3 regions of the Streptomyces sp. NPDC002463 genome follow, and region 1 is predicted to be linked to each of the others. Evidence: riboswitches for the same ligand, from Rfam matches in the RefSeq annotation. Region 1 holds a riboswitch; each other region holds the start of a gene.
The links. Region 1 has a riboswitch for cobalamin ahead of ACFYX3_RS07665 (cobalamin biosynthesis protein). Riboswitches for the same ligand answer to the same signal wherever they lie in the genome.
Positions count from the first base shown of each region.

Region 1 (9,619 bases):
TCCGTCGCGACCTTGTTCAGGATCACGCCCCCGATCCGCACCTCCGGGTCCCAGGACGCGAACCCGTGGACGAGCGCCGCCACCGACCGCGACTGCGAGGACGCGTCGACGACGAGGACCACCGGCGCCTTGAGCAGCTTCGCGACCTGCGCGGTGGACGCCAGCTCGCCCTGGTCGGCGGCACCGTCGTACAGGCCCATGACCCCCTCGACCACGGCCAGGTCGCAGCCGCGCGCCCCGTGCAGGAAGAGCGGCGCGATCAGCCCCGTACCGCACATGTACGCGTCGAGGTTGCGGCCCGGGCGGCCGGTCGCGAGCGCGTGGTAGCCCGGATCGATGTAGTCGGGGCCGACCTTGTGCGGGGAGACGGCCAGACCACGGCCGGCGAACGCGGCCATGAGGCCGGTCGCGACCGTGGTCTTGCCCGCGCCGGACGACGGCGCGGCGATGACGAGACGTGCTACCACTCGATGCCCCGCTGGCCCTTCTGACCGGCGTCCATCGGGTGCTTGACCTTGGACATGTCGGTGACGAGATCGGCGAAGTCGCAGAGCTCCTGCGGCGCGTTGCGACCGGTGATGACGACGTGCTGCTGCCCGGGACGGTCGCGCAGCACCTCGACGACCTCCTTGACGTCGATCCAGCCCCAGTGCAGCAGGTAGGCGAACTCGTCGAGGACGTAGAACTTGTACTTCTCCTCGGCGAGGTCCCGCTTGACCTGCTCCCAGCCCTCGCGGGCCTTGTCCTCGTGGGACTGCTCGCCCTCGGCGACCTCGCGCTGGATCCAGGACCAGCCCTCGCCCATCTTGTTCCAGGTGACCGTGCCGCCCTTGCCGGTCTCGCCGAGCGCCTTGAGGGCGTTCTCCTCGCCGACCTTCCACTTGGCGGACTTGACGAACTGGAACACCCCGATCGGCCAGCCCTGGTTCCAGGCGCGCAGCGCCATGCCGAACGCGGCGGTCGACTTCCCCTTGCCGACGCCGGTGTGCACCATCACCAGTGCCCGGTTGCGGCGCTGACGGGTGGTGAGACCGTCGTCGGGCACGACGGTCGGCTGTCCCTGCGGCATTAAGCGGCCCTCCTGGTGGCGTTGTCTGCTTGTACGTCTCTGACGAGGCCGGCGATCGAGTCGGCGCGCAGCTCGTCCAGGGTCACGGCGGTGCCGCCGAGTTCGCGCGCCAGGTTCCCCGCGAGCCCGAGCCGCACCGGCCCGGTCTCGCAGTCCACGACCACGCTCGCGGTGCCGTCGGCGGCGTGCAGCCGCGCGGCCCGGGCGGCGAGCGCCACCGGATCGCCGGCGGCCCGCCCGCCGGTCGCCCGCCCGTCGGTCACGACGACGAGCAGCGGGCGGCGCGAGGGGTCACGCAGCCGTTCGATCCGCAGCACGTCATGGGCCTTGAGCAGCCCGGCGGACAGCGGCGTACGGCCTCCGGTCGGAAGCTTCTCGAGGCGGGCGGCGGCCGCGTCCACGGACGAGGTCGGCGGCAGCGCGACCTCGGCGTCCCGCCCCCGGAAGGTGACGAGACCGACCTTGTCGCGCCGCTGGTAGGCGTCGAGCAGCAGCGACAGCACGGCGCCCTTCACGGCGCTCATCCGCTGCCGCGCCGCCATGGAGCCGGAGGCGTCCACGGCGAACAGCACCAGGTTCCCCTCGCGGCCCTCGCGGGTCGCCTGCCGCAGGTCGTCCCGGCGGACCACGAGACCGGGCCCGGACCGGCCGCGCGCCCGCTGGTGCGGGGCGGCGGCCCGGACGGTCGCGGCCAGGTGCAGCTTGGTCAGCGCGCCCCGGGGCCGGGTCGATCCGGTGGTACGGCCGTGCTCGGTGCGGGCCCGGGAACGGCGCCCGGCCGCGCCCTCGCCGAGACCGGGCACGCTCAGCACCTTCGTACGGAAGGGCTCGCCGGCCTTGACGGCGGCACGCTCACCGGCGCCGGAGCCCTGCGGGGCCTCCTGAGGGGCGGGCGCGCTCTCCGGGGCGTCGGCGGCCTCGGGCGCGGGGCCGTCGGGCCCCTCGCCCTGCGGCGGAACGCCCCCGCCACCGCCGGGCCCACCGTCGCCCGGACCGTCGGGCTCGGGATCCTCGTCGTCGCCCTTGAACTGCTCCAGGGTCTCGTCGAGCTTGTCCTCGTCGAGGCCGGGCGCGTCGAACGGCGAGCGCCGGCGCCGGTGGGGGAGGGCCAGGAGCGCGGCCTGCCGCACGTCCTCGGAGGTGACCTCGGTCCGTCCGGCCCAGGCGGCGAGCGCGGTCGCGGTCCGGGCCATCACGATGTCGGCGCGCATGCCGTCCACCTCGAACGCGGCGCAGGTGGCGGCGATCTGGAGCAGCACCGCGTCGCCGAGGGTCACCTGGGGCAGCAACTCCCGGGCGGCGACGATCCGTTCGCGCAGGGCGGCCTCCTCGCCGGCCCAGCGGGCGGCGAAGGCGGCCGGGTCGTCCTCGAAGGCGAGCCGCCGCCGGACGACCTCGACCCGCTGCTCGGGGTCCCGCGAGGCGGCCACCTCGACGGTGAGCCCGAACCGGTCGAGCAACTGCGGCCGCAGCTCGCCCTCCTCGGGGTTCATGGTCCCGACGAGCAGGAAGCGCGCGGCGTGCCGCACGGAGACGCCCTCGCGCTCGACGTGGGAGGCGCCCATGGCGGCGGCGTCGAGCAGGTGGTCGATCAGGTGGTCGCTGAGGAGATTGACCTCGTCGACGTACAGGATCCCCCGGTGCGCGGCGGCGAGCAGCCCCGGCTCGAAGGCCTTCACGCCCTCGGCGAGCGCCTTCTCGATGTCGAGCGCGCCGACGAGCCGGTCCTCGGAGGCGCCGACGGGCAGCTCGACCATCCGCGCGGGACGGGCGGTCCCGGGCGCATCGCCGTGGGGCCCGTCGGGGCAGCCCGGGTCGGGGGAGGCCGGGTCACAGCTGAACCGGCACCCCGCGACGACCGGGACCTCCGGCAGCAACTCGGCGAGCGCACGCACGGCGGTGGACTTGGCGGTCCCCTTCTCGCCCCGCACGAGCACTCCGCCCACAGCCGGGCTGACGGCGTTCAGCAGCAGCGCGAGCCGCAGGTCGTCCATGCCGACGACGGCGGTGAACGGATACCGGGTGCTCATCGGACGGTCACTCCTTCGGGAAGTACGGAACTCGGGGCGGGGCGGGTGCTCATGGCGCCCCCGGCGGCACGAACGGCAGCCCCTCAGGGGCGCCGTTCTCGATCAGCCGGAGCAGCGCGTCCGTGTCCGCGTGTTCCTCGATCAGGTCGCCGAGCCGGTCGAGCTGCTCCTCGCGCAGCGCGCCGAACGAGGTGTCAGGGGCCGGGACGAACCGCCGTCCGGCCGCCGCCGCGACCTCCCGCAGGAACGCCCGCCGGAAGCCGTCGCTCTCCAGCGAGCCGTGCCAGTGGGTGCCCCACACGGAGCCGACCCGGCAGCCCTCCAGACCGTGTCCGTTGTCATCAGAGATGAACGCGTCCCCGCCGAGCACCTCGGCCACGCCGTGGTGGATCTCGTACCCCTCGACCCGCTCGCCGAGCGCCTCGCCGACCGGCCGGGCGAGGGTCTTCTCGACCCCGAACCGGATCCGTACGGGCAGCAGCCCGAGCCCGTCGACGACGCCGGCCTTCGACTCGACCTCGTCCTCGATGCGCTCGCCCAGGACCTGGAAGCCGCCGCAGATGCCGAGCACCGGCCGGCCCTCGGCGGCGCGCCGGACGAGGGCGTCCGCGAGTCCCCGCTCGCGCAGCCAGGCGAGGGCCTTGACCGTCCCGCGCGTGCCCGGCACGACCACCAGGTCCGCGTCGGCCAGCTCCTCCGGCCGGTCCACGAACCGCACGATCACGCCCGGCTCCGCCGCCAGCGCGTCCACGTCGGTGAAGTTCGACATCAGCGGGACCGCGCAGACCGCGACCCGCAGCACGTCCGCGCCGACCGGCGGCGCGACGACCGACTCGCGGACGGCACCCCGCAGGGAGACCCGCAGGCCGTCCTCCTCGTCGATGCCGAGCCCGTGCGCGTAGGGCAGGACGCCGAAGGTCCGGCGGCCGGTGAGCCCGTGCAGCATGTCGAGGCCCGGTTCGAGGAGGGACACGTCGCCGCGGAACTTGTTGACCAGGTAGCCCGCCACGAGCGACTGGTCCTCGGGAGAGAGCAGCGCCGTCGTCCCGAAGAACTGGGCGAAGACCCCGCCCCGGTCGATGTCCCCGACGACGACCACGGGCAGCTTCGCGGCCCGCGCGATGCCCATGTTCACGATGTCCGTGCGCCGCAGGTTGATCTCGGCCGGACTGCCCGCCCCCTCGCAGATCACGGCGTCATACGTGCCCCGCAGCTCCTCCAGGCACGCCAGGACCGGCTCGAAGAGTTCCTTCTGCCGGCCCCCGTGGTAGCCGCGGGCGCTCAGTTCGCCGACGGGCTTGCCCATGAGGACGACCTGGCTGGAGCGGTCGCTGCCGGGCTTGAGCAGCACCGGGTTCATGAGCGCGGTCGGCTCGACGCGCGCCGCCTGTGCCTGCATGGCCTGTGCGCGGCCGATCTCGGCGCCCTCCCGGGTGACGAAGGAGTTCAGGGACATGTTCTGTCCCTTGAACGGCGCGACCTTGACGCCCTGCCGGACCAGCCACCGGCAGATGCCGGCCGTGACGACGCTCTTGCCCGCGTCGGACGTGGTCCCGGCGACGAGCAGCCCCCCACCCCTCATGCGTTCCTCCGCTTCAGCGCGCTCGCGATCATGCGGCCGCCCACGCAGACGGCCAGGGTCAGTCCGGTGATCCGGCGTGACAGCCGGACCGCGCGGTCGATGTCGGCGACCTCGACGGGCCGCCCCTCCCCGTTGAGGACGGGCCGGTGTTCGACCCGCCCGGCGTACGAGAGGGTCCCGCCGAGCCGTACGCCGAGGGCGCCCGCGAAGGAGGCCTCGACCGGTCCCGCGTTGGGGCTCGGGTGCTTTCCGGCGTCCGCCCGCCAGGCCCGCAGGGCTCCGCGCGGGTTCCCTCCGGCGACGGTCGCGAGCAGGGCGGTCAGCCGGGCCCCGGGCCAGCCGGCCACGTCGTCGAGGCGGGCCGAGGCCCAGCCGTAGCGCAGGTGGCGGGGGGACTTGTGGCCGACCATCGCGTCGAGGGTGTTCACCGCGCGGAAGCCGACCAGGCCCGGCACGCCCGCGACCGCTCCCCAGAAGAGGGCGCCCACGACGGCGTCGGAGGTGTTCTCGGCGACGGACTCGACGACCGCGCGGGCCATCGCGGGACCGTCGAGGGACTGCGGGTCGCGTCCGCACAGGTGCGGCAGCCGTTCCCGGGCCACCTCCAGGTCGCCCGCGGCGAGGGCCCCGCCGATCGCGTGGGCCTCGCGTCCCAGGGTCGTACCGCCGACGACGGCCCACACGGCGGCGGCGGTCAGGGCGACGGATCCGGCGCGGCTGCCCCGTACCGTACGGGCGGCGAGGGCGCCGGCCGCGACGGTGGTACCGGCGCAGACGGCGGTGTGCAGGGCGCCCCGGCCGCGGTGGTCGCGCCACAGGGCCTGTTCGACGCGGCCGGCGGCCCGGCCGAAGGCGGCGACGGGGTGTCCGCGGCGGGGGTCGCCGACGAGCCGGTCGACGGCGAGGCCGAGGGCCGCGCCGTACGCGAACACACCGGTGGCTCGGGAAGGTCCTGGCCTGAGGCCGGGCATGGCGCACTGTCCTCACTCAGGGTCCGCGCCCTGGGTCGACGAAACCGGCGGCGAGAGTTCCTGACTTCCGGACCTTCGGGATCCGGTCACAGTGGCGGGACCGCGCCGGATTCGCACCGGACTTCCTCTCCTGCCGCCGTATGGCCCCGGCAGTCCACCACGGCCCGAGAACACCCGTCAACTCACCCTTGACCTGCACCGCGTCACTGTGCGAAGCACCACAAACACGACGGCCGGGCGGCCCGCACGCGAGGTGCGGACCGCCCGGCCGGTGGTGCCGGGGAGACCGTCAGGCGACGATCAGGTAGATGCCGTACGCCACGGCCCCGAGGCACAGGGCGAAGCAGGCGTAGGCGCCGGTGCGGGCCAGGGCGGCGGAGCCTCCCTGGGCGGCGGCCTGCTCCTGCTTGGAGAGGCCGATGACGCCGAGGGTGAAGAGGCCCACGAGGGCGACGGTCGCCACGAGGCTGACTCCGAAGACGGAGCCGAGGGCTGCCCAGTCGATCTTCATGCTTGGTTCCAGTTCCTTAGACCGCGGCCGTGGCCGGGGGAGCGGCCGGGTCCGTGGGGGCCGGCGCGGGGATGGTGGTCTTCAGGTCCTCGTCCGCGACGGCGGCGACGGTACCGGCCGGCGGCGGGGTGACGGCCGCGATCGCGGTGGTCACGACGCCGTCCGGCTCGGCGCCGGTCTCGACCTCGTTGACGTTGGTGTGGTCGACCGGCTGGCGGCGGGAGACGAGCCAGATGGCGACGCAGGAGGCGGCGAGGAAGGCGGCGACGACGTAGACGCCCCAGTTGCCCTGGCGGGCGACGTACTCGGCGCCCGCGCCGACAAGGCCGGCGGCCGGGAGGGTCAGGCCCCACGCGACGAACATGCGGGTGGCGGTCGACCAGCGGACGACACCGCCCTTGCGGCCGAGACCCGCACCCATGACGGCGCCGGAGACGGAGTGCGTGGTGGAGAGGGAGAAGCCCAGGTGGGAGGAGGCCAGGATGACCGTGGCGGCGCTGGTCTGGGCGGCGAAGCCCTGCTGCGGCTGGAGGTCGGTGAGGCCCTTGCCCATGGTGCGGATGATGCGCCAGCCGCCGAGGGCGGTGCCGAGCGCGATCGCCGTACCGGCGGAGACGATGACCCAGACGGGCGGGTTGGAGCCGGCGGGCAGGGAGCCGCCGGCGACCAGGGCGAGGGTGATGATGCCCATGGTCTTCTGGGCGTCGTTGGTGCCGTGGGCGAGGGAGACGAGACCGGCGGAGGCGATCTGGCCGACGCGGTAGCCCTTGGCCGTGTCCTTCTCGGAGGTCTTGGCGCCGATCTTGTAGGTCAGCTTCGTGGCCAGCGTCGCGGCGATGCCGGCGACGATGGGCGCGGCGACGGCCGGGATGAGGACCTTGCTGACGACGACCTCGCCGTTGACGCCGCTGACGCCGATCGAGGCGACGGTCGCGCCGATGAGGCCGCCCATCAGGGCGTGGGAGGAGCTGGAGGGCAGTCCGACCAGCCAGGTCACCAGATTCCAGAGGATCGCGCCGACGAGCGCGGCGAGGATCACTTCGGGCTGGATGCCGTCCTCGTTGACCAGTCCCTTGGAGATCGTCTTGGCGACCTCCACGGACAGGAACGCGCCGACGAGGTTCAGCACGGCGGACATGACCACCGCCGTCTTCGGCTTGAGGGCACCGGTCGAGATGGTCGTGGCCATCGCGTTCGCGGTGTCGTGGAAACCGTTCGTGAAATCGAACACGAGAGCTGTCACGACCACAATGGCGAGCAGCAGCGTGATGTGTTCCATTTACCCAGGCAATCGTTCGACGTCAGTGTTTCGTTGAACGTAGGCAACCTGAGTGAACGGAAGATGAACTGGGCCGGGCGGCGTGGTGTCTCTAACCGGTGTCAAGAGGTTCCGCTTCTCGCCCCGGGGCTCCCGGTGTCCACGATGCGGTCACCCCGGAACCACGGGTGTCCCAGTCCTCCCGGGGCACATACGACCTGTCCCGCTTCCTCCCCCGACATCCCGTTCCGCTCCCTGGACATGACCATCCGGCCGGGGGACCCCGCGGAGGAGACCCATGTCACTCCCCGGGGCGCCCCTTCCGCTTTCCCCCCGGCCGGGTCCGTCCGGTGGCAGCCCCACCCCGCCCTGCCGACACTGGGAGCGTGCGCCCGGCTACAGCGACGGCAGCGGCCGTCACCACACTGATCGGTGTCGGCGCGGTCGCGATCGCGGCCGGCCGGTACGCCAGCGACGTCGCCCTCAAGGCGCCGTCCGGACGACCACTGCCCGGAGACCCGGGACTCACCGTGCACGCCACGGGACCCGAACGGATCACCCTCACCCGCAGCCTCGCCTCCCTGCGCCCCGGCACGTACGGGATGGAGGCCTCCGGACTGCACGCCGTCCTCGGCCCCGTCCTCGACCGCGTCCCGCACACCGCCGACACCGTCGTCCGCCGCCTCGAACGCGTCGAGCTCGGCGTCGTCGCGCCCGGCGTCCGCGTCCGGCTCACCCCCCAGCTCCACCGGGGCACCCCGATCAGCGCCCTCGGGATCGCCCACGAGGACGTCGAGATCCCCGGCGAACTCGGCCCCCTGCCCGCCTGGCTCGTGGCAGCCCCCCGCACCACCTGGGTGATCGCCCTGCACGGTCTCGGCACCACCCGCGAGCACCCGCTGAACCTCGTCCCCTTCTACAACCGCCGCAAGATCCCCGTCCTCGTCCTCGCCTACCGCGGCGACGAAGGGGCGCCGCCCTCCCCGGACGGCCTCGCCCACCTCGGCGACTCCGAGTGGCGGGACGTCGACGCCGCCATCCGCTACGCCGTCCGCCGCGGCGCCCGGCAGGTCGTCCTGCACGGTTGGGGGACCGGCGCCTCCATGGCCCTGCGCGCCGCCGTCGAATCGGGCGTCCGCGACCGGATCGGCGGCCTCGTCCTCGACTCCCCCGTCCTCGACTGGGAGGCCACCCTCCGCAACCTCGCGGCGGCCCGCCACGTCCCCGGACCCCTGCTCCCGCTCGCCGTCCGCGCCGCCCAGGGCAGGACCGGCCCGCACGGCGACCTCCTGCGGACCGCCTCGGAGCCGGGCGCCCTGCGCGTCCCCGCCCTCCTCTTCCACGGCCCCGACGACACCATCGCCCCCTGGGAACCCTCCGTCGAACTCGCCTCCCGCCTCCCCGGCACGGTCAGCCTGCGGACCGTGCGCCAGGCCCCGCACGCCGCCATGTGGAACGCCGACCCGGTCCCCTACGAGGAGTCCCTCCGGCGCTTCCTCACCCCGCTGCTCTGACGGCACTTCTGATTCCGATTGGGCTTTCGGGCCGTCAGCGGGAAGACTGCCCCCGTGACGTCTCGAAAGCCCGATGAACCATTGGCGCGCAACTCCAGACTCCGACTCGTCCGCCCGCGGGCGCTGGCCACCGCCCGACGGGCCGTGACGACCCGGCGCACCCGGCCGGCGCCGCGGCCGCCCGAGGGCACTCCGCCCCGCGCGGAGCTCGCCCGCCAGGCCCGGCACGTCCTCGCCGACGCCGTGCGGATCGCCCGCTGGGCCGCCGTCGAGCACGGCGCCGACACGGCCCCCCGCACCGGCACCGGCGCCCGCCCCGCCCAGGAACGGGCCGCGGCCGCACTGGACCTGACGCCCGGCCAGATCCGGGCCGGCTGGGACCGCGCCCGGCTCGCCGGACTCGTCGAACTGCACGGCGACACCGCCCGCCCCGGCTGGCGGCTGCACGCCTGGGACCGCGACGACTCCGCCGTCCTGCGCGGCTGGGTCGCCCTCTTCGACGCCTGGTCCCTGGTGCACCCGGCCCCCGAGGGGGTCGCCCCGAGCGCCGTCGCCGAGGTCGTCGAGGCCGTCCCCCAGGTGCTCTCGCTGCTCCAGCTCTCCCAGGGCCCGGTCCTCGTCCCCGCCCTCCTCGACCTCCTCGGCCAGCGCGTCGAGGAGCTCCGCGAGGAGCGCTGCGAGGTC
Region 1 is NZ_JBIARL010000002.1:561,587-571,205, forward strand. It holds gene ACFYX3_RS07645 (cobyrinate a,c-diamide synthase) at 1-467, opposite strand, end outside; gene cobO (cob(I)yrinic acid a,c-diamide adenosyltransferase) at 461-1,069, opposite strand; gene ACFYX3_RS07655 (putative cobaltochelatase) at 1,069-3,099, opposite strand; gene ACFYX3_RS07660 (cobyric acid synthase) at 3,149-4,681, opposite strand; gene ACFYX3_RS07665 (cobalamin biosynthesis protein) at 4,678-5,652, opposite strand; cobalamin riboswitch at 5,684-5,826, opposite strand; gene ACFYX3_RS07670 (hypothetical protein) at 5,942-6,163, opposite strand; gene ACFYX3_RS07675 (anion permease) at 6,180-7,442, opposite strand; gene ACFYX3_RS07680 (alpha/beta hydrolase) at 7,808-8,935, shown strand; gene ACFYX3_RS07685 (hypothetical protein) at 8,990-9,619, shown strand, end outside.

Region 2 (9,619 bases), on a different contig from region 1:
GCCGGGCGCGCGGACGGTCTCGCACGCGGCGACGGGCGACGAGGGGTTCCTCGGCACGGACGGGCGGACCGAGTACGCGCTGGTCTACCCGGCCGCCGGGAAGCCGGACCTGGCGGGTCTGACGGCGGTCGAGGAGGCGGCGGTCACGCTGCGCACGGGGCTGCGGTCGGCGCTGCCCGGGGCCCGGGTCGAGGTGACGGGCGTCCTGCCGCTCCAGCACGACAGCGCGCTCGCGGGGCCGGGCGCGGTGGCCCTCGCGGCGAAGGCGGTCTGCGCGGTGGGGCTGCTGCTCGTGCTGGTCCTGGTGTTCCGCTCGCCGCTCGGGGTCCTGGCGCCGCTGCTGCTCGCGGCCGTGACCTCGGTGGGGGCGCTGGTCCTGGTGGAGGCGGTGGCGGGGTTCACCGAGATCAGCTTCGTCGTGGTGTACCTGGTGCCGGTGACGGCGCTCGTGGTCGCGGTGCACCGCCGGGCGCGGCCGCCGGGCGCGGCCGCGGCCCGGGCGGCGGTGACGGGCGGCGCGGCGGGCGCGGCGGCCTGCGCGGTCCTGGCGCTCTTCCCGGCGCCGTTCCTGCGGTCGGTCGGGGTGGCGGGCCTCGCGGTCTGCGCGGTGGGCACGGCGGCGGCGCTCACGCTGGGGCCGGTGCTGGGGCCTGCGCTGGGGCCTCGGGTCGTACCTCGGGTGGTGCCGAAGCCCGTACAGAGCAACCGGGTCCTCTCCGCGCCTCTCCCCGCCGTCGGTCTCGCCCTCCTCGTCCTGCTCACCGGCGCGGCCACGCAGCTGCGGGTCGGCAACCCGGAGGCACGTGCCCTGGTGGCGAGCGGTCCGGCCCGGGACGGTCTGGACCGGCTGACGGCGGCCGGCGTGCCCTCGGGGGTGCTGAACCCGCTGGAGGTCCTGGTGGCCGAGGGCGCCGACGCGGCGGCGGTGGCCGTGCGGGCGGCGCGGGTTCCGGGTGTGCTGCTCGCGGCGGCGCCCGCCGACTGGCGCCGCTCGGGCTCCGCCCTGGTGGTCGTCGTGCCGGAGGCGGAGCCGATGACGGCGGCCGGGGCGGGGACGGTGACGGCGCTGCGGTCGGCGCTCGCCGGCACGGGCGCCCTGGTGGGCGGTTCGGGTGTGGTGGACCGGGATCTGGTGGACGGGGTGTACGGGCTGCTGCCGTACGCGGTCCCGTCGGCGGCCCTGGCCGCGTTCGGGGTCCTTGCCCGGCGGTCGGGGCGGGGCCCGGCGGCGCGGGCGGTCCTGGCCGGGCTGCTCGCGGCGGGCGCGGCGGCGGGGGCACTCGTGGTGCTGTGGCAGTGGGGTCCCGCGGGGACCGGCGCGGTGACGGGCTGGGTGCCGCTGGTGGTGGGCACCTTCGCGTTCTGCGTGTCCCTGGAGCGGTCGGCGGGCGGCCCGGGCCGGGCGGGGATCGTGGCGGCGGGCGCGGGCGCGCTGGCGGTGCTCGCGGTGGGGATCGGTCCGCAGGTCGAACTGGCCCTGCTGGTATCCGGGTTCGCGGCGGGCGCGGTGGTGGACGCGCTGGCCGCCGTACCCGCGTGGCCTCACCCGCGAGTTCACCCCGATTGGTCTAGACCTAGAGGGATCATCCCCTCTAGCATCGACGACCGCGATCACCGGCCCGACCGGTCGCGCCACGGAACGTGACGAGGGGGAATCACCGATGCTGGAGGCGCTCGGCATACAGGAGTCGACGGAGGCCGTCTACCGACTGCTCCTGGAGCGGCCCGAGTACGACGTGACGGACATGGCGGCCCATCTGGGCCGCCCCGAGCCGGAGGTCCGCGAGGCGCTCGCCTGCCTCGCGGACCTCAAGCTCGTCCTCATGGACGACACCTCGGGAGAGGTCGAACCCTTCAACCCCGACGTCGGCTTCTCGTTCCTGCTCTCCCGCGCCGAGGCCGAGCTGAGCAAACGCAAGCGCCAGGTCGAGCAGGCGGGCCGGGCGGTGGCCGGCATCCTCGCCTCCTACGCCGACTGCCCGGAACCGGCCGTCCGGCACGACCTCGTGGACCGCATCACCGGACTCGACCAGGTCCGCGAACGCCTGGAGGACCTGGCCGCGAACGCCCGCACCGAGTGCCTCTCGCTGCTGCCCGGCGGCGCCCAGCTCCCCGACACGATGGACGCGAGCCAGCCGCTCGACCAACTCGCCCTGGAACGCGGGGTGAAGATCCGCTCGATCTACCAGGAGAGCTTCCGCAACGACCCGCCGACCGTCGAGTACGTCCGCTGGTACTGCGACCTCGGCGGCGAGGCGCGGACCGTGCCCGTCGTCCCGATGCTCATGGTGATCGTCGACCGCGAGGCCGCCCTCGTCCCCGTCGACCCGGAGGACGGCCGCGCCGGCGCCCTCGAAGTGCGCAGCCCCGGCCTGGTCCACGCGCTCGTGGTCCTCTTCGACCGGCTGTGGGACGCGGGCACCCCCTTCGGCGAGGCCCCGCGCCGCGACGCCCACGACCTCTCCCCGCAGGAGCGGGAGTTGCTGATGCTCCTCGGCATCGGCTGCACGGACGACATCGCGGCCCGGCGGCTCGGGGTCTCGCTGCGGACCGTGCGGCGGATGAGCTCGGAGCTGATGAACAGGCTCGGCGCGCGCAGCCGGTTCGAGGCGGGGGTGCGGGCGACGAAGGAGGGATGGCTCTGAACCGTCCGGGGAACAGATCCGTGATACGGACGGGGGTTCCGAGAACGGCGACGGTCCCCTAGATTTCCTCGGCGTCATCAGATCATCGGCAAAGTGGACGGGATCTCCATGTCACAAGCGACACAAGGGAAACAATCGGTCGTCACCCCGCTCAGAGTGGTGATCGCCCTCTGTCTGTTCGCCCCGTTCGTGGCCATGCTCTGGGTGAGCTCCTACGCGAAGGTCGAACCGCTCTTCGCGGGCATCCCGTTCTTCTACTGGTACCAGATGCTCTGGGTGCTGATCTCCACGGTGCTCACCATGGTCGCGTACAAGCTGTGGCAGCTGGACCAGCGCGCCCGCAAGGGAGGTGACGCGCGATGAAGGACGGCGTGAACGGCGTGGCGCTCGGCGTCTTCGTCTTCTTCTTCCTGGCCGTCACGGTCATGGGCTTCCTGGCCGCGCGCTGGCGCAAGGCCGAGAACGAGAGCCTCGACGAATGGGGCCTGGGCGGCCGGTCGTTCGGCACCTGGATCACCTGGTTCCTGCTCGGCGGCGACCTCTACACGGCGTACACCTTCGTCGCCGTCCCCGCGGCCATCTACGCGGCGGGCGCGGCCGGCTTCTTCGCCGTCCCGTACACGATCCTGGTGTACCCGCTGATCTTCACCTTCCTGCCGCGCCTCTGGTCGGTCTCGCACAAGCACGGATACGTCACCACCTCCGACTTCGTGCGCGGCCGCTTCGGCTCCAAGGGCCTGTCGCTCGCGGTCGCGGTCACCGGCATCCTCGCCACCATGCCGTACATCGCGCTCCAGCTCGTCGGCATCCAGGCCGTCCTGGACGTGATGGGCGTCGGCGGCGGCGAGAACACCAACTGGTTCGTCAAGGACCTGCCGCTGCTCATCGCCTTCGGCGTCCTCGCGGCGTACACGTACTCCTCCGGGCTGCGCGCCCCGGCGCTCATCGCCTTCGTCAAGGACACCCTGATCTACATCGTCATCGCGGTGGCGATCATCTACATCCCGATCAAGCTGGGCGGCTTCGACGAGATCTTCACCAAGGCCGGCGAGGCGTACGCGACGGTCAACCCGGCCACCGGGAAGCCGAAGGGCGCGCTCGTGCCCGGCGAGGCGGGCCAGTGGACGTACGCGACGCTCGCGCTCGGCTCGGCGCTCGCGCTCTTCATGTACCCGCACTCGATCACGGCGACGCTCTCCTCCAAGAGCCGTGAGGTCATCCGCCGCAACACCACGATCCTGCCGCTGTACTCGCTGATGCTGGGCCTGCTCGCCCTCCTCGGCTTCATGGCGATCGCCGCCGGCGTGAAGGTCACGAACGGCCAGCTCGCCATCCCGCAGCTGTTCGAGAACATGTTCCCGGACTGGTTCGCGGGCGTCGCGTTCGCCGCGATCGGCATCGGCGCGCTCGTCCCCGCCGCGATCATGTCGATCGCCGCGGCCAACCTCTTCACGAGGAACATCTACAAGGACTTCATCAAGAGGGACGCGACCCCGGAGCAGGAGACCAAGGTCTCCAAGCTGGTGTCCCTCCTGGTGAAGGTCGGCGCGCTCGTCTTCGTCCTCACCATGGACAAGACGGTCGCCATCAACTTCCAGCTGCTCGGCGGCATCTGGATCCTCCAGACCTTCCCGGCGCTCGTCGGCGGTCTGTTCACCCGCTGGTTCCACCGCTGGGCGCTGCTCGCCGGCTGGGCCGTCGGCATGGTCTACGGCACGGCCGCCGCGTACGGCGTGGCCAGCCCGACCCAGAAGCACTTCGGCGGTTCGGCCGCCGAGATCCCCGGCATCGGCGAGATCGGCTACATCGGCCTCACCGCCTTCGTGCTCAACGTCCTCGTCACGGTCGTCCTGACCTTCGTCCTCAAGGCCGTGAAGGCCCCCGAGGGCGTCGACGAGACCTCGCCGGAGGACTACACGGCGGACGCGGGCGACGCCGGAGTCCGCGACCTCCCGAAGGTCGGCGCCGGAGCGCACTGACCCGCGGACGCGTGAAAGAGGGGGCCCGGGAAATCCCGGGCCCCCTTCGCGTGCCGCGGAGGCAGACTGGAGCCCATGGATTTCACGATCAGGGCGGTACGGCCCGAGGAGCACGAGGAGCTCGGTGACCTCACCGGGCTGACCTACCTGAACGACGGGCTGCTGCTGCACGGCGAGGACGACTTCTATCTGGCCGTGCTCCGCGACACGGCCCGGCGGGCGCGCGAGAGCGAGGTGCTCGTCGCCGTCGACCCGGACGGCGGGATCATCGGCGGGGTCACCTTCGCCGAGGGCGGCACCGCCTGGGCGGACATCGCGGTCCCCGGCGAGGCCGAGTTCCGGATGCTCGTGGTCGCTCCGGCGGCCCGCGGCCGGGGCGTCGGAGAGGCCCTCGTACGCGCCTGCGTGGACCGGGCGCGATCCCTCCCCGGCTGCGCGCGGCTCGTGCTCTCCACGGCCGATCTGATGGTCTCGGCGCACCGGATCTACGAGCGGCTGGGCTTCGTCCGGACCCCCGAACGGGACTGGGAGCCGATCCCCGATCACTCGCTGCGCACGTACGCCCTGGAGTTGTAACTCCCGGACCGACACAACATGTGGGGGGTGCCGCAAGCGGCGCCCCCCACATGTATGCTCATCCTCGCTGTCGACGCAGGGAAATCCGGCGCGAATCCGGAACTGTCCCGCAACGGTGTACTTCGTGTGGTTTCGCACTTCGTACGGAGTGAGTCCGAGGACCTGCCGACAGCGTGCCCGGTCCGTCCGTTCCGGGTGCCACAGACGTCCGGGCCTCGCGGAGTGGGCCGGTGGACGCGGCGCGCCCGCGCGTACGGGTGCCCGCATGCCCGCCTCCCCCGCCCGCGGCCCCGCCGAGCGAGAGAGAGCCTCCACGTGACCATCGCGCCCGCCGATCCGGCCGCAGCGATCGAGACCGACGGACCCGGGACCGTACTCCTGCGGACCCTGACCGATCTCACCGCCGACCTCCCGGACACCGACCCCGGCAAGGTCGCCGCCGCCGCCCTCCGCGGTCGCAGCGCCACGTCGGACGAGGCGGAGCTGCGCGAGCTGGCCACCGAGGCGGCCGCCGGCCTGATCGCCGAGGACCCGGCGTACTCCCGGCTCGCGGCGCGGCTCCTCACCATCACCATCGCCGACGAGGCGGCCGGCCAGGGCGCCGTGTCCTTCTCGGCCTCCGTCGCCGTCGGCCACCGCGAGGGCCTCATCGCCGACCGCACCGCCGAGTTCGTCGCCCTGCACGCCGAGCGCCTCGACGCGACGATCGACCCGGCCGGCGACGACCGCTTCGGCTACTTCGGTCTGCGCACCCTCTACTCGCGCTACCTGCTGCGCCACCCGATCACCCGCAAGGTGGTCGAGACCCCGCAGCACTTCATGCTGCGCGTCGCCGCCGGCCTCGCCGAGGACGACAGCGTCCGCGCCCTGGACGAAGTGAGCGCGCTGTACGGCCTGATGAGCCGCCTGGACTACCTGCCGTCCTCCCCCACGCTCTTCAACTCCGGCACCCGCCACCCGCAGATGTCCTCCTGCTACCTGCTGGACTCCCCGCAGGACGAGCTGGACTCCATCTACGACCGCTACCACCAGGTCGCGCGCCTCTCGAAGCACGCGGGCGGCATCGGCCTGTCGTACTCCCGCATCCGCGCCCGCGGTTCGCTGATCCGCGGCACCAACGGCCACTCCAACGGCATCGTCCCGTTCCTGAAGACGCTCGACGCCTCCGTCGCCGCCGTGAACCAGGGCGGCCGCCGCAAGGGCGCCGCCGCGGTCTACCTGGAGACCTGGCACGCGGACATCGAGGAGTTCCTGGAGCTCCGCGACAACACGGGCGAGGACCAGCGCCGTACGCACAACCTGAACCTGGCGCACTGGATCCCGGACGAGTTCATGCGCCGGGTCAACGCCGACGCCGAGTGGTCGCTGTTCTCCCCGTCGGACGTGCCCGAGCTCGTCGACCTGTACGGCGAGGAGTTCGACGCCGCCTACCTCAAGGCCGAGGCCGCCGGCCTGGCCCGCAAGACGATGCCGGCCCGCGACCTGTACGGCCGGATGATGCGGACCCTGGCCCAGACCGGCAACGGCTGGATGACCTTCAAGGACGCCTCGAACCGCACGGCCAACCAGACGGCCGAGCCGGGCACGGTCGTCCACTCCTCGAACCTCTGCACCGAGATCATCGAGGTCACGAACGACGGCGAGACGGCCGTCTGCAACCTGGGTTCGGTCAACCTCGGCGCCTTCGTCACGGGCGGCGACATCGACTGGGAGCGCCTGGACGAGACCGTCCGCACGGCCGTCACCTTCCTCGACCGGGTCGTCGACATCAACTTCTACCCGACCGAGCAGGCCGGCCGCTCCAACGCCAAGTGGCGTCCGGTGGGCCTGGGTGCGATGGGCCTCCAGGACGTCTTCTTCCAGCTGAAGCTGCCGTTCGACTCGGCCGAGGCGCGCGCCCTGTCGACGCGCATCGCCGAGCGGATCATGCTCGCGGCGTACGAGGCGTCCGCCGACCTCGCCGAGCGCAGCGGCCCGCTCCCCGCCTGGGACAAGACCCGCACCGCGCGGGGCGTGCTGCACCCCGACCACTACGACGTGGAGCTCAACTGGCCGGAGCGCTGGGCCGCGCTGCGCGAGCGGATCGCCGCCGTCGGCATGCGCAACAGCCTCCTCCTCGCCATCGCGCCGACCGCGACGATCGCCTCGATCGCCGGCGTCTACGAGTGCATCGAGCCGCAGGTCTCCAACCTGTTCAAGCGCGAGACGCTCTCCGGCGAGTTCCTCCAGGTCAACTCGTACCTCGTCGACGAGCTGAAGAAGCTCGGCGTGTGGGACGCGCAGACCCGCGAGGCGCTGCGCGACTCCAACGGCTCGGTGGCCGGCTTCACCTGGGTCCCCGCCGAGGTGCGCGAGCTGTACCGCACGGCCTGGGAGATCCCGCAGCGCGGCCTCATCGACATGGCGGCGGCGCGGACCCCGTTCCTCGACCAGAGCCAGTCGCTGAACCTGTTCATGGAGACGCCGACGATCGGCAAGCTGTCGTCGATGTACGCGTACGCCTGGAAGCAGGGCCTGAAGACGACGTACTACCTGCGCTCCCGCCCGGCGACCCGGATCGCGCGCGCCGCCCAGGCCGCCGCCCCGATCCCCGTCCAGCAGGCGACCCCCGACGCGGACGCGATCGCCTGCTCCCTTGAGAACCCCGAGTCCTGCGAGGCCTGCCAGTAATGAGCTCCACCGAGAAGAAGAACCTCCTGGACCCGGGCTTCGAGCTCACGCTCCGCCCCATGCGCTACCCGGACTTCTACGAGCGCTACCGGGACGCCATCAAGAACACCTGGACCGTGGAGGAGGTCGACCTCCACTCGGACGTCGCCGACCTCGCCAAGCTCACCCCCGGTGAGCAGCACATGATCGGCCGTCTGGTCGCGTTCTTCGCGACGGGCGACTCGATCGTGGCGAACAACCTGGTGCTGACGCTCTACAAGCACATCAACTCCCCGGAGGCGCGGCTGTACCTGAGCCGTCAGCTCTTCGAGGAGGCGGTCCACGTCCAGTTCTACCTGACGCTCCTGGACACGTACCTGCCCGACCCGGACGACCGCGCCGCCGCGTTCGCCGCCGTCGAGAACATCCCCTCCATCCGCGAGAAGGCGCAGTTCTGCTTCAAGTGGATGGACTCGGTCGAGAAGATCGAGAAGCTGGAGACGGCCGCCGACCGCCGCCGCTTCCTGCTGAACCTGATCTGCTTCGCCGCGTGCATCGAGGGCCTGTTCTTCTACGGCGCCTTCGCGTACGTCTACTGGTTCCGCTCCCGCGGCCTGCTCCACGGCCTGGCGACCGGCACCAACTGGGTGTTCCGCGACGAGACGATGCACATGAACTTCGCCTTCGAGGTCGTGGACACCGTCCGCAAGGAGGAGCCGGAGCTCTTCGACGACGCGCTCCAGCAGCAGGTCACGGACATGCTGAAGGAGGCCGTCGAGGCGGAGCTGCAGTTCGGCCGCGACCTGTGCGGCGACGGCCTGCCGGGCATGAACACCGAGTCGATGCGCGAGTACCTCCAGTGCGTCGCCGACCAGCGCCTCCAGCGCCTCGGCTTCGCCCCGGTGTTCGGTTCGGAGAACCCCTTCTCCTTCATGGAGCTCCAGGGCGTCCAGGAGCTCACGAACTTCTTCGAGCGGCGCCCGTCCGCCTACCAGGTGGCGGTCGAGGGCTCGGTGGACCTCGACGAGGACTTCTAGCCGGTACGACGAAGGGCCCGCACTCCGAGGAGTGCGGGCCCTTCGTCATGCGCTCAGTCGTTCGGGACCGTCTCGTAGCGCGGGGTGCCCTCGGCCATCTGGCGCAGGGCGTCCTTGCGGTCGCGCTTGGAGAGCTTGTCGATGTACAGGAAGCCGTACAGGTGGTCCGTCTCGTGCTGGAGGCAGCGGGCGAAGTAGCCGGTGCCGCGCACCTTGATCGGGTTGCCCTGGGCGTCCTGGCCGTGGACCTCCGCGTAGTCGGGGCGGGCCAGCTCGGCGTAGGCCGTCGGCACGGACAGGCAGCCCTCGTTGGACTCGTCCAGGACGCGCAGCTCGGCCGGGAGCTCCTGGAGGACGGGGTTGATCACGACACCGGTGTGCCGGACGCCCTCGTCGTCCGGGCAGTCGTAGACGAAGACCTTGAGGTCCACACCGATCTGGTTCGCGGCCAGGCCCACGCCCTCGGCGGCCTTCTGGCTGGCGAACATGTCGTCGATGAGCTTCGCCAGCTCGTCGTCGAACTCGGTGACGTCCTTGCACTCGCGGTGGAGGACGGGGTTGCCGACGACCGTGATCGGGCGGGCCGTGCCGCGCTCGCGGTAGGCGAGCTCCCGCGCCTCGCAGTCCTCCGTGTCCACGACGAAGCCGTCGTTGATCGTCTGCTCGTCCGTCTCCTGCTGCGCCATGTCCGGCCGCGCCCTTCTGAAAACCCGATTCCGTCGAGGGACAGCCT
Region 2 is NZ_JBIARL010000001.1:189,536-199,154, forward strand. It holds gene ACFYX3_RS00810 (MMPL family transporter) at 1-1,645, shown strand, start outside; gene ACFYX3_RS00815 (LuxR C-terminal-related transcriptional regulator) at 1,662-2,645, shown strand; gene ACFYX3_RS00820 (DUF3311 domain-containing protein) at 2,754-3,008, shown strand; gene mctP (monocarboxylate uptake permease MctP) at 3,005-4,624, shown strand; gene ACFYX3_RS00830 (GNAT family N-acetyltransferase) at 4,700-5,200, shown strand; cobalamin riboswitch at 5,209-5,385, shown strand; gene ACFYX3_RS00835 (ribonucleoside-diphosphate reductase subunit alpha) at 5,516-7,870, shown strand; gene ACFYX3_RS00840 (ribonucleotide-diphosphate reductase subunit beta) at 7,870-8,886, shown strand; gene def (peptide deformylase) at 8,940-9,572, opposite strand.
Region 2: linked by a shared signal. The riboswitch ahead of ACFYX3_RS00835 (ribonucleoside-diphosphate reductase subunit alpha) and the one ahead of ACFYX3_RS07665 (cobalamin biosynthesis protein) in region 1 are both predicted to bind cobalamin.

Region 3 (9,619 bases), on a different contig from region 1:
CGCGCTATGGAGCGGCCGTGGCGGGCCGAGTGGTACGCGATCACGTCGGCGGACGCGATCGCCTTCACGGCGGCGACGGTCATCAGGTTCGGGTCGCCGGGGCCGAGGCCCACGCCGTACAGCTTGCCGGTCACGGTGGTCATGCCTGGATCTCCGCTTCGTGGGCGAGGGCGTTGAGCGCGGCGGCCGTCATCGCGCTGCCGCCGCGCCGGCCCCGTACGACCAGGTAGTCGAGGCCGAGGGTGTTCTCGGCCAGCGCGTCCTTGGACTCGGCGGCGCCGATGAAGCCGACCGGGATGCCGAGGACGGCGGCGGGCTTCCCGGCGCCCTTCGCGATCATCTCCAGGAGGTGGAAGAGGGCGGTCGGCGCGTTGCCGATGGCGACGACGGAGCCTTCGAGGCGGTCCCGCCACAGTTCGAGCGCGGCGGCCGAGCGGGTGGTGCCGAGCTCGGCGGCGAGGCCCGGGACGGCCGGGTCGGAGAGGGCGCAGAGGACCTCGTTGTCGGCGGGCAGCCGCTTGCGGGTGACCCCGCTGGCGACCATCTGCGCGTCGCAGAGGATGGGCGCGCCGGCCTGGAGGGCGGCGCGGGCGCTCGCGACGACGCCGGGGGAGTACGCGATGTCCTGCACGAGGTCGGTCATGCCGCAGGCGTGGATCATCCGGACCGCCACCTGGGCGACGTCGGCGGGCAGGCCCGCGAGGTCCGCCTCGGCGCGGATCGTGGCAAAGGACCGGCGGTAGATCTCCGTCCCGTCCTTCTCGTAGTCGAACATCCTGGTGCTCTCGCTCATCTCGTCGTGCGGGCCGTGGTCACTGCTTCGGGCAGGGCGGTACGGGGGGTGGGGACGCCGTCCACCAGGTAGGTGTCGTCGCCGGTGGCGAGGACGTCGACCCAGGCGCCGTGCGGGTGGCCGCAGCGGCGCTCGCACCCGGAGTAGTGGACGGGCAGGCCCCCGCGGTGGACGAGGCCGGCGTCCGTCCGTACGTCGGCGAGGGACTTGGCGCAGCCGGGCCGCCCGGTGCAGGCGCTGACCCCGACCGAGGGCAGGTCGGGACGGGTGACCAGGCCGTACGTCTCCAGGCCGGGCAGCCGGTCGGCGGCGGCACCGACGGCGACCACGCCACGCCAGGGCGTGAACCGCAGCTCGTCGGCCCCGTCGGCCAGGGCCCGCAGCTGGGCGGCCGTCAGGCGGCCGAGCGGGGCGAGGACGTGCAGGGCGTGCGCGCCGAGCGGGCCGGGTGCGGGCGGCGGGGACGCGGGAAGCGGCGGTACGGGTACGGGCTCCGCCGTGATCCCGGCCCGCGCGAGGGCCCCGGCCCAGTCGGGCACGTGCGTGTCGGGCAGTTCGCGGGGCCGCCAGGCCCCGTTCCCGGCGGCCTCGGCGGCGTCCAGGAACGCGAGGGCGGCGGCGAGGGCGGCCCGGACGGCGTCGGCGGCGGCGAGCCGGAACGCGTGCGGACCGAGCCGCAGCAGAGCCGACCCCTCCGGTCCTGCGATCAAGCTCACATCGCCGCCGAGCCCGGCGACGTCGCCGCGTCCGTCGTCGAGGAGGAACAGGAACCGTCCCGAAAGGGACGCGGCCCGGGGCTCCGCGCAGAGCGCCGTGTCCAGTGCGCGCGCCCACAACTGCACGTCCGCGTAGCCGAGTCCGTCGAGTCCCGCGCCGGGCGAGGCCACGATGTTGCGGACGCGCTCGTGGGTGGGCGAGGGCAGGAGGCCCGCCCCGGCCAGAAGGCCGGCCAGTTCCGCCCCGCAGCCCTCGCCGAGGCCGCGCAGCTCCGCGTTGCCGCGCGAGGTGATGCTGATCCGCCCGTCGCCCAGGCTCTCGGCGGCCCGGGCCAGGACCTCGGCCTGACGGGCCGTCAATCGCCCTGCGGGCAGGCGCAGTCGGGCCAGGCGACCGTCGTCGGCGGAGTGCAGGCGCAGCGCCCCGGGGCAGGCGTCGCCACGGTCCCGTATGCGAGCTTCGCCCGGTCGGGGCGTCGGGGGTGGGGTGGGCGGCATGGCGGCGAGCATACCCACGGGGAACCGGCTGACCACCGGGTGTGATCCGGCCGACTCTCCCGCTCTCTCCGGCCGGTGTGATCCGGCCGACCCCCTCGCTCCCTGGGGCCGGTCGGCGGCACGTTCTAGGATGCAGATCGGCATGGGGTCCCAGGACCCCGGGGAGGAAGCCCGGTGAGAATCCGGCGCGGTCCCGCCACTGTGAGCCCGTAACCCACGGGTGAGTCAGGAACTCCCGCCGTCCATACGACCACCCGGGGCGCGGACAACCCCGAGGAAGGGCCTGAGCTCGCCATGCTCCTGCTGCTGTCGCACTCCGACACCGACCTGCTCAGCGCCCGTGCGGCCGGGGGGCCGGTGGAGTACCGCTTCGCCAACCCCTCCCGCCTCCCGCTCGCCGACCTCCCCGGGCTGCTCGACGGCGCCGACCTGGTCGTCGTCCGGCTCCTCGGCGGCGTCCGCTCCTGGCAGGAGGGCCTCGACGCGATCCGCGCCGCCGGGAAGCCGGTCGTCGTGCTCAGTGGCGAACAGGCCCCCGACGCCCAGCTCATGGAGGCCTCCACCGTCCCCGTCGGCGTCGCCACCGAGGCGCACGCCTACCTGGCGCACGGCGGCCCGGCCAACCTGGAGCACCTGGCCCGCTTCCTCTCCGACACGGTCCTGCTCACCGGCCACGGCTTCGAGGCCCCGGCCGCCGCCCCCACCTGGGGCCCCCTGGAGCGGACGGCCAAGGCCACCGAGACCGGCCCGACCGTCGCCGTGCTCTATTACCGCGCCCACCACATGAGCGGGAACACCGCCTTCGTCGACGCCCTGTGCGGCGCCATCGAGCACGCCGGCGCCCGCGCCCTCCCGCTGTACGTGGCGTCCCTGCGCGCCCCCGAGGCCGAGCTGATCTCCGTCCTGCGCGGGGCCGACGCGATCGTCACGACCGTCCTCGCCGCCGGCGGCACCAAGCCCGCCGAGGCGCAGGCCGGCGGCGACGAGGAGGCCTGGGACGCGGGCGCGCTCGCCGCGCTCGACGTGCCGATCCTCCAGGCCCTGTGCCTGACCGGATCGCGGTCCGCGTGGGAGGAGAACGACGAGGGCCTCTCCCCGCTGGACGCCGCCAGCCAGGTCGCCGTGCCCGAGTTCGACGGCCGGCTCATCACCGTCCCCTTCTCCTTCAAGGAGATCGACGAGGACGGCCTGCCCGCGTACGTCGCCGACGCCGAGCGCGCGGCCCGCGTCGCCGGGATCGCCGTCCGGCACGCCCGGCTCCGCCACATCCCGAACGCCGAGAAGCGGCTGGCGCTCGTCCTCTCCGCGTACCCGACGAAGCACTCCCGCATCGGCAACGCCGTCGGCCTCGACACCCCGGCCTCCGCCGTCGCGCTGCTGCGCCGCCTGATCGCCGAGGGCTACGACTTCGGACCCGAGGCCGAGCTCCCGGGCCTGGTCTCCGGCGACGGCGACGAGCTGATCTACGCCCTCATCGAGGCCGGCGGCCACGACCAGGACTGGCTGACCGAGGAGCAGCTCGCGAAGAACCCGGTCCGCATCCCGGCCGCCGACTACAAGCGCTGGTACGCCACCCTGCCCGCCGAGCTCCGCGAGCAGGTCGAGGAGCACTGGGGCCCGGCGCCCGGCGAGATGTTCCTCGACCGCTCGCAGAACCCGGAGGGCGACATCGTCCTCGCCGCCCTGCGCCGCGGGAACCTCCTCGTCCTCATCCAGCCGCCGCGCGGCTTCGGCGAGAACCCGATCGCGATCTACCACGACCCCGATCTCCCGCCGTCCCACCACTACCTGGCCGCCTACCGCTGGATCGCCGCCCGCGCCGAGGACGGCGGCTTCGGCGCCGACGCCATGGTCCACCTCGGCAAGCACGGCAACCTGGAGTGGCTGCCCGGCAAGAACGCCGGCCTGTCCGCCGCCTGCGGCCCCGACGCGGCCCTCGGCGACATCCCGCTGATCTACCCGTTCCTCGTCAACGACCCGGGCGAGGGCACCCAGGCCAAGCGCCGCGTCCACGCGACCCTCGTCGACCACCTCGTGCCGCCGATGGCCCGCGCCGACTCGTACGGCGACATCGCGCGCCTGGAGCAGCTGCTCGACGAGTACGCGCAGATCAGCTCGATGGACCCGGCGAAGCTCCCGGCCATCCGCGCCCAGATCTGGACCCTCATCCAGGCCGCGAAGCTCGACCACGACCTCGGCCTGGAGGAGCGCCCGGAGGACGACGGCTTCGACGACTTCCTGCTGCACGTCGACGGCTGGCTCTGCGAGGTCAAGGACGCCCAGATCCGCGACGGCCTGCACGTCCTCGGCGGCGCGCCGACCGGCGAGGCCCGCGTCAACCTGGTCCTCTCCATCCTCCGCGCCCGCCAGATCTGGGGCGGCACGCAGGCCCTGCCGGGTCTGCGCGAGGCCCTCGGACTGGACGAGTCGGCCGCGACCCGCACGACCGCCGACGAGGCGGAGGCGAAGGCGCGGGAACTGGTCGAGGCGATGGAGGCGGCCGGCTGGGCGGTGGACGCGATCGAGACGGTCGCCGCCGCGTACGGCCCCGAGGTCCGCGAGGTGCTGTCCTTCGCCGCTCTCCAGGTCGTGCCGAGGCTCGCCGCCACCACCGACGAGCTGGCCCACGCCGTGCACGCCCTGAACGGCGGCTTCGTCCCGGCCGGCCCGTCCGGCTCCCCCCTCCGGGGCCTGGTCAACGTCCTGCCGACCGGCCGCAACTTCTACTCCGTCGACCCGAAGGCCGTGCCGTCCCGGCTCGCCTGGGAGACCGGCCAGGCGCTCGCCGACTCCCTCCTGGAGCGCTACCGCACCGACAACGGCGAGTGGCCGACCTCCGTCGGTCTCTCCCTCTGGGGCACGAGCGCGATGCGCACCGCGGGCGACGACGTCGCCGAGGCGCTCGCCCTCCTCGGTGTCCGCCCGCTGTGGGACGAGGCCTCGCGCCGCGTGAACGGCCTGGAGCCGATCCCGCTCGCCGAGCTCGGCCGCCCGCGCGTGGACGTGACGCTGCGCATCTCGGGCTTCTTCCGGGACGCGTTCCCGCACGTCATCGGGCTCCTGGACGACGCCGTACGGCTCGTCGCGGGCCTCGACGAACCGGCCTCCGACAACTACGTCCGTGCGCACGCGCAGGCCGACCTCGCCGAGCACGGCGACGAGCGGCGCGCCACCACCCGCATCTTCGGCTCGCGGCCGGGCACGTACGGCGCGGGCATCCTCCAGCTGATCGACTCGCGCGACTGGCGCACCGACGCGGACCTCGCCGAGGTGTACACGGTGTGGGGCGGGTACGCGTACGGCCGTGGTCTCGAAGGCCGGCCGGCCCGGGAGGAGATGGAGACCGCGTACAAGCGGATCGCGGTGGCCGCGAAGAACACGGACACGCGCGAGCACGACATCGCCGATTCCGACGACTACTTCCAGTACCACGGCGGCATGGTCGCGACCGTCCGCGCGCTCACGGGCACGGCGCCCGAGGCGTACATCGGCGACTCCACCCGCCCCGAGACCGTCCGCACCCGCACGCTCGTCGAGGAGACCTCCCGGGTCTTCCGCGCCCGCGTGGTCAACCCGCGCTGGATCGAGGCGATGCGGCGCCACGGGTACAAGGGCGCGTTCGAGCTGGCGGCGACCGTCGACTACCTCTTCGGGTACGACGCGACGACCGGTGTCGTCGCCGACTGGATGTACGACAAGCTCACGCAGGAGTACGTCCTCGACGAGACGAACCAGGCCTTCCTCAAGGAGGCCAACCCCTGGGCCCTCCACGGCATCGCGGAACGCCTCCTGGAAGCGGAGTCGCGCGGCATGTGGGAGAAGCCGGACCCGGAGACCCTGGCGGCCCTCCGCCAGGTCTTCCTGGAGACGGAGGGGGACTTGGAGGGCGAGGAGTAGGCCTGCCTGCCGGGTGGTGCCTACTGCCGTGTGGGGCCCGCGCCCTGCCCGTGTGGGCAATCGTCCCGCTGGGGCGGGACGGGTGGGCACACGGGACGGCGCCCTTCAGCGGCGCCTCCGCGTTCCGCGCCTGACCCGCACCCTTGGGCGCCGTCACTCGCGGTGCGGGTTCAGGCGCGGGAGCCTCTGGCGCCGGCAGGGCGCGGGCCCGCAACGGGCGGGGTCAGGTGCAGGCGGTGGCCCCGGAAGTCGGCGCGCAGGCGACGGTCGTGGGTCACCACGATCACCGTGCCCCGATAAGAAGCCAGCGCCGCCTCCAGCTCCTCCACGAGCCCCGGCGCCAGATGGTTCGTCGGCTCGTCGAGGAGCAGCAGATCGGCGGCCGAGGTCACCAACCGGGCCAGTTCCAGCTTCCGGCGCTGTCCCGTGGAAAGCAGCCGGACCGGGGTCGCCAGATCCCGGGCGGCGAAGAGCCCGAGGGCGAGCAGTTCGTCCTCGCGGCCCTCTCCGAAGGCCTCGCCCACCGTACGGGGGTCGAGGGGTGAGGTCGTGTCCTGGCGGAGCAGCCCGACCCGGGCGGGTGCGGTCACCGTGCCCGCGTCCGGGGTGAGTTCGCCCGCCAGGACTCGGAGGAGGGTGGTCTTCCCGGCGCCGTTGGGCCCGGTCACGAGGAGCCGCGCGCCCGGCGACAGGTGCAGCGCGTCCAGGTGGAGCCGGCCGTCGACCCGGAGGCCGGTCACGGAGACCGCCGCGCCCTCGCCCACCGGGTCCGCGCGGAAGCGCAGCGGCTCCGGCGGCGGCGGGACGGGCGCGTCGGTGAGCCGGGCGAGCCGTTCGCGGGCGGCGCGGACGCGGCTCATGGCGCCGTGCGCCCGTGACCGGGCCCGGAAGGCGCCCGCCCCGCTGAACGCGGCCGGGGCCTTGCGGGGGATCGCGGAGAACCGGTCGATGTGGGTGTCGGCCAGCGCCCGGTACCGGGCGAGCTCCTCCTTCCACTCCTCGTACTCCCGCTGTCTGCGGGCCCGCTCGGCGGCGCGTCCGGCGAGGTAGCCGCGGTAGCCGTCGCCGTACCGCCGCAGGGTGTGGCGGTCCTCGTCCACCTCCAGGACGGCGGTGGTGACGCGGTCGAGGAAGACCCGGTCGTGGGAGACGGCGACGACCGTGCCCCGGTGGGCCCGCAGCCGCTCCTCCAGCCAGGCGACGGCCTCGTCGTCGAGGTCGTTCGTGGGCTCGTCGAGCAGCAGCAGTTCGGGGTCGGCGGCGAGGACGCCGGCGAGGGCGAGCCGTGCGCGCTGCCCGCCGGAGAGGGTGCCGAGCGGCCGGTCCCGGTCGAGCGGCGCGGGCTCGCCGAGCCGCCGCAGGACGGTCTCGACGCGCCGGTCGGCCCCGGCGCCGCCCCGCGCCTCGTACGCGGCGAGCAGTTCCGCGTACCCGGCGAGGTCGCCGGTGGTGGACAGCTCCGCCTCGGCGCCGCGGATCGTCTCCTCCAGGTCCCGGATGTCCGCGAGCGCGTGGTCGACGGCGTCGCCGACGGTCGCGGTCGGGGGCAGGTCCAGGGTCTGGGCGAGGTGGCCCACCCCGCCGGGGCTCTCGACGGTCACCGTGCCGTTGTCGGCGGTCTCCAGGCCGGCGAGGAGCCGGAGCAGGGTGGACTTCCCCGCGCCGTTGTCCCCGACGATGCCGAGGCGTTCGCCGGGGCGGACGGTGAACGAGACCCGGTCGAGCACGGTCCGGTCGTGCACGTACCGGTCGTCGTAGCGCTTGGTGACGTCGATGAATCGGGCACGGAACAAGGGCGACCTCCTGCCGTCGGGGACACGGACACGAGACGAGACGTCTCGCCTGAGTGGCGACAGTACGGCACCCGGGGAGGTATGACAAGACGATACGTCTCGTATCGTCGACGAGAGGGTCAGGCGGAGGCTATGCGCAGGACCAGTGCCGCCGCCGCGATCAGCGTCAGGACCGCCGCCGGCGCCAGCTCGTAGTCCTTCACCCGCAGGTGGGAGATGACCGCACCCGCGAAGTAGAGCACCAGACCCACCGCCGCGGCCTCGCCGAGCGCCGGGACGAAGAGGCCCACGAGCAGGCCGATCGCGCCCGCCGCCTTCGCGGTCGCGAGCCACGGCAGCGCGCTCTCCGGCACGCCCACCTTGGTCATGCTGCCGATGACCTGCGGGTTCTTGGTGAAGGTCATGAAGGCGGAGCCGAGTGAGGCGAGGGCGAGCAGGGCCGCGACGGCGGCATAGGCGATGAACATGGAGGCACTCCAACGGTCTGGGGGCGACAACCGTTGAAGAGTAACAACGATTTACGTCGCTCCATAATCGAGATGTTCTTGTTACCGTGGACGGCATGGCAGCTCTCCCGACCGACCGCCTCGGCTTCCTCCTCTCCTTCCGCGGCGAGCTCACCGGCGCGCGCATCCGCGCCGCCCTGGGTGTCGCCGGGCTGCACCCGCGCAACGCGATGACGCTGATGCAGCTCGCCCCGGGGGCCACGAGCCAGCGCGAGCTCGCCGTCGCGATGGAGCTCGACCCGAGTCAACTGGTCGCGATCCTGAACGAGTTGGAGGCATCCGGGCTCGCCGAGCGCCGCCGGGACCCGGCCGACCGCCGCCGTCACATCGTCGAGATCACCCCGGCCGGCACCGACGCCCTGGAGCGCATCGACGAGGCCGTGCGCGAGGCCGAGAAGGAGCTCTTCGGTGACCTCACCGAGGCCGAACAGGTCCTTCTGCGGGGACTGTTGGACCGTGTCGTCGTGGACCCGGCCGTCCACGAATGTGGCGAGTAGTCGCCAGAGCGAGAGAGCCTCGGCGCGGAAGAACTCGTCGCGGAGGAACTCGTCGCGGAAGACTCGCCGAGAAAGACTTCGCCCGGCTGCGATGACTTCCGGGGGCGCGGGCCGTCTACCTCCATGACCGTTCCACCCTGGAGGAGAGAACCATGGCCGAGACCGACACCCGGACCCTGGACACCGTCGGCGCGACCCTGCGCTACGACGTGCGCCCCGGCACCGGGACCGACGAGCGTCCCCTGCTGCTGATCGGCTCGCCCATGGACGCGACCGGCTTCACCACGCTCGCCTCCCACTTCGCCGACCGGACCGTGGTGACGTACGACCCGCGCGGGGTGGGCCGCAGTGAGCGCACCGACGGCGCGGCGGAGACGCTCCCCGAGGAGCACGCCGACGACCTGGCCCGGCTGATCGAGGCGCTCGGCGCCGGCCCCGTGGACGTCTTCGCGAGCAGCGGGGGCGCCGTCAACTCCCTCGCGCTGGTGGCCCGCCGCGGCGACCTGGTGCACACCCTCGTCGCGCACGAGCCGCCGACCGCGCAGGTCGTCGAGGACCGCGAGGCCGCCCTCGCGGCCTGCGAGGACGTCCACGCGACCTATCTGCGGGACGGCTGGGGCGCGGGCATGGTCAGGTTCATCGCCCTGACCGGCCACCAGGGCCCCCTCCCGGCGGACTGGTCCGACGGCCCGTTCCCCGGGCCCGAGACCTTCGGCTTCCCGTCCGAGGACGACGGCTCGCGCGGCGACCCGCTGCTCGGGCAGAACATGCGCGGCTGCACCTCCTATCGGCCCGACGTCCCCGCCCTGAGCGCCGCGCCGACCCGGATCGTGGTGGCCGCGGGCGAGGAGTCCGAGGGTCAGCTCGCGGCCCGCGCGGCGGCCGCGCTCGCCGGGGCGCTCGGCACCCCGCTCGCCGT
Region 3 is NZ_JBIARL010000011.1:287,837-297,455, reverse strand. It holds gene ACFYX3_RS23755 (precorrin-2 C(20)-methyltransferase) at 1-143, opposite strand, end outside; gene ACFYX3_RS23750 (precorrin-8X methylmutase) at 140-775, opposite strand; gene ACFYX3_RS23745 (cobalamin biosynthesis protein CobG) at 790-2,019, opposite strand; cobalamin riboswitch at 2,135-2,264, shown strand; gene cobN (cobaltochelatase subunit CobN) at 2,302-5,904, shown strand; gene abc-f (ribosomal protection-like ABC-F family protein) at 6,075-7,697, opposite strand; gene ACFYX3_RS23730 (DoxX family protein) at 7,817-8,164, opposite strand; gene ACFYX3_RS23725 (MarR family winged helix-turn-helix transcriptional regulator) at 8,260-8,700, shown strand; gene ACFYX3_RS23720 (alpha/beta fold hydrolase) at 8,853-9,619, shown strand, end outside.
Region 3: linked by a shared signal. The riboswitch ahead of cobN (cobaltochelatase subunit CobN) and the one ahead of ACFYX3_RS07665 (cobalamin biosynthesis protein) in region 1 are both predicted to bind cobalamin.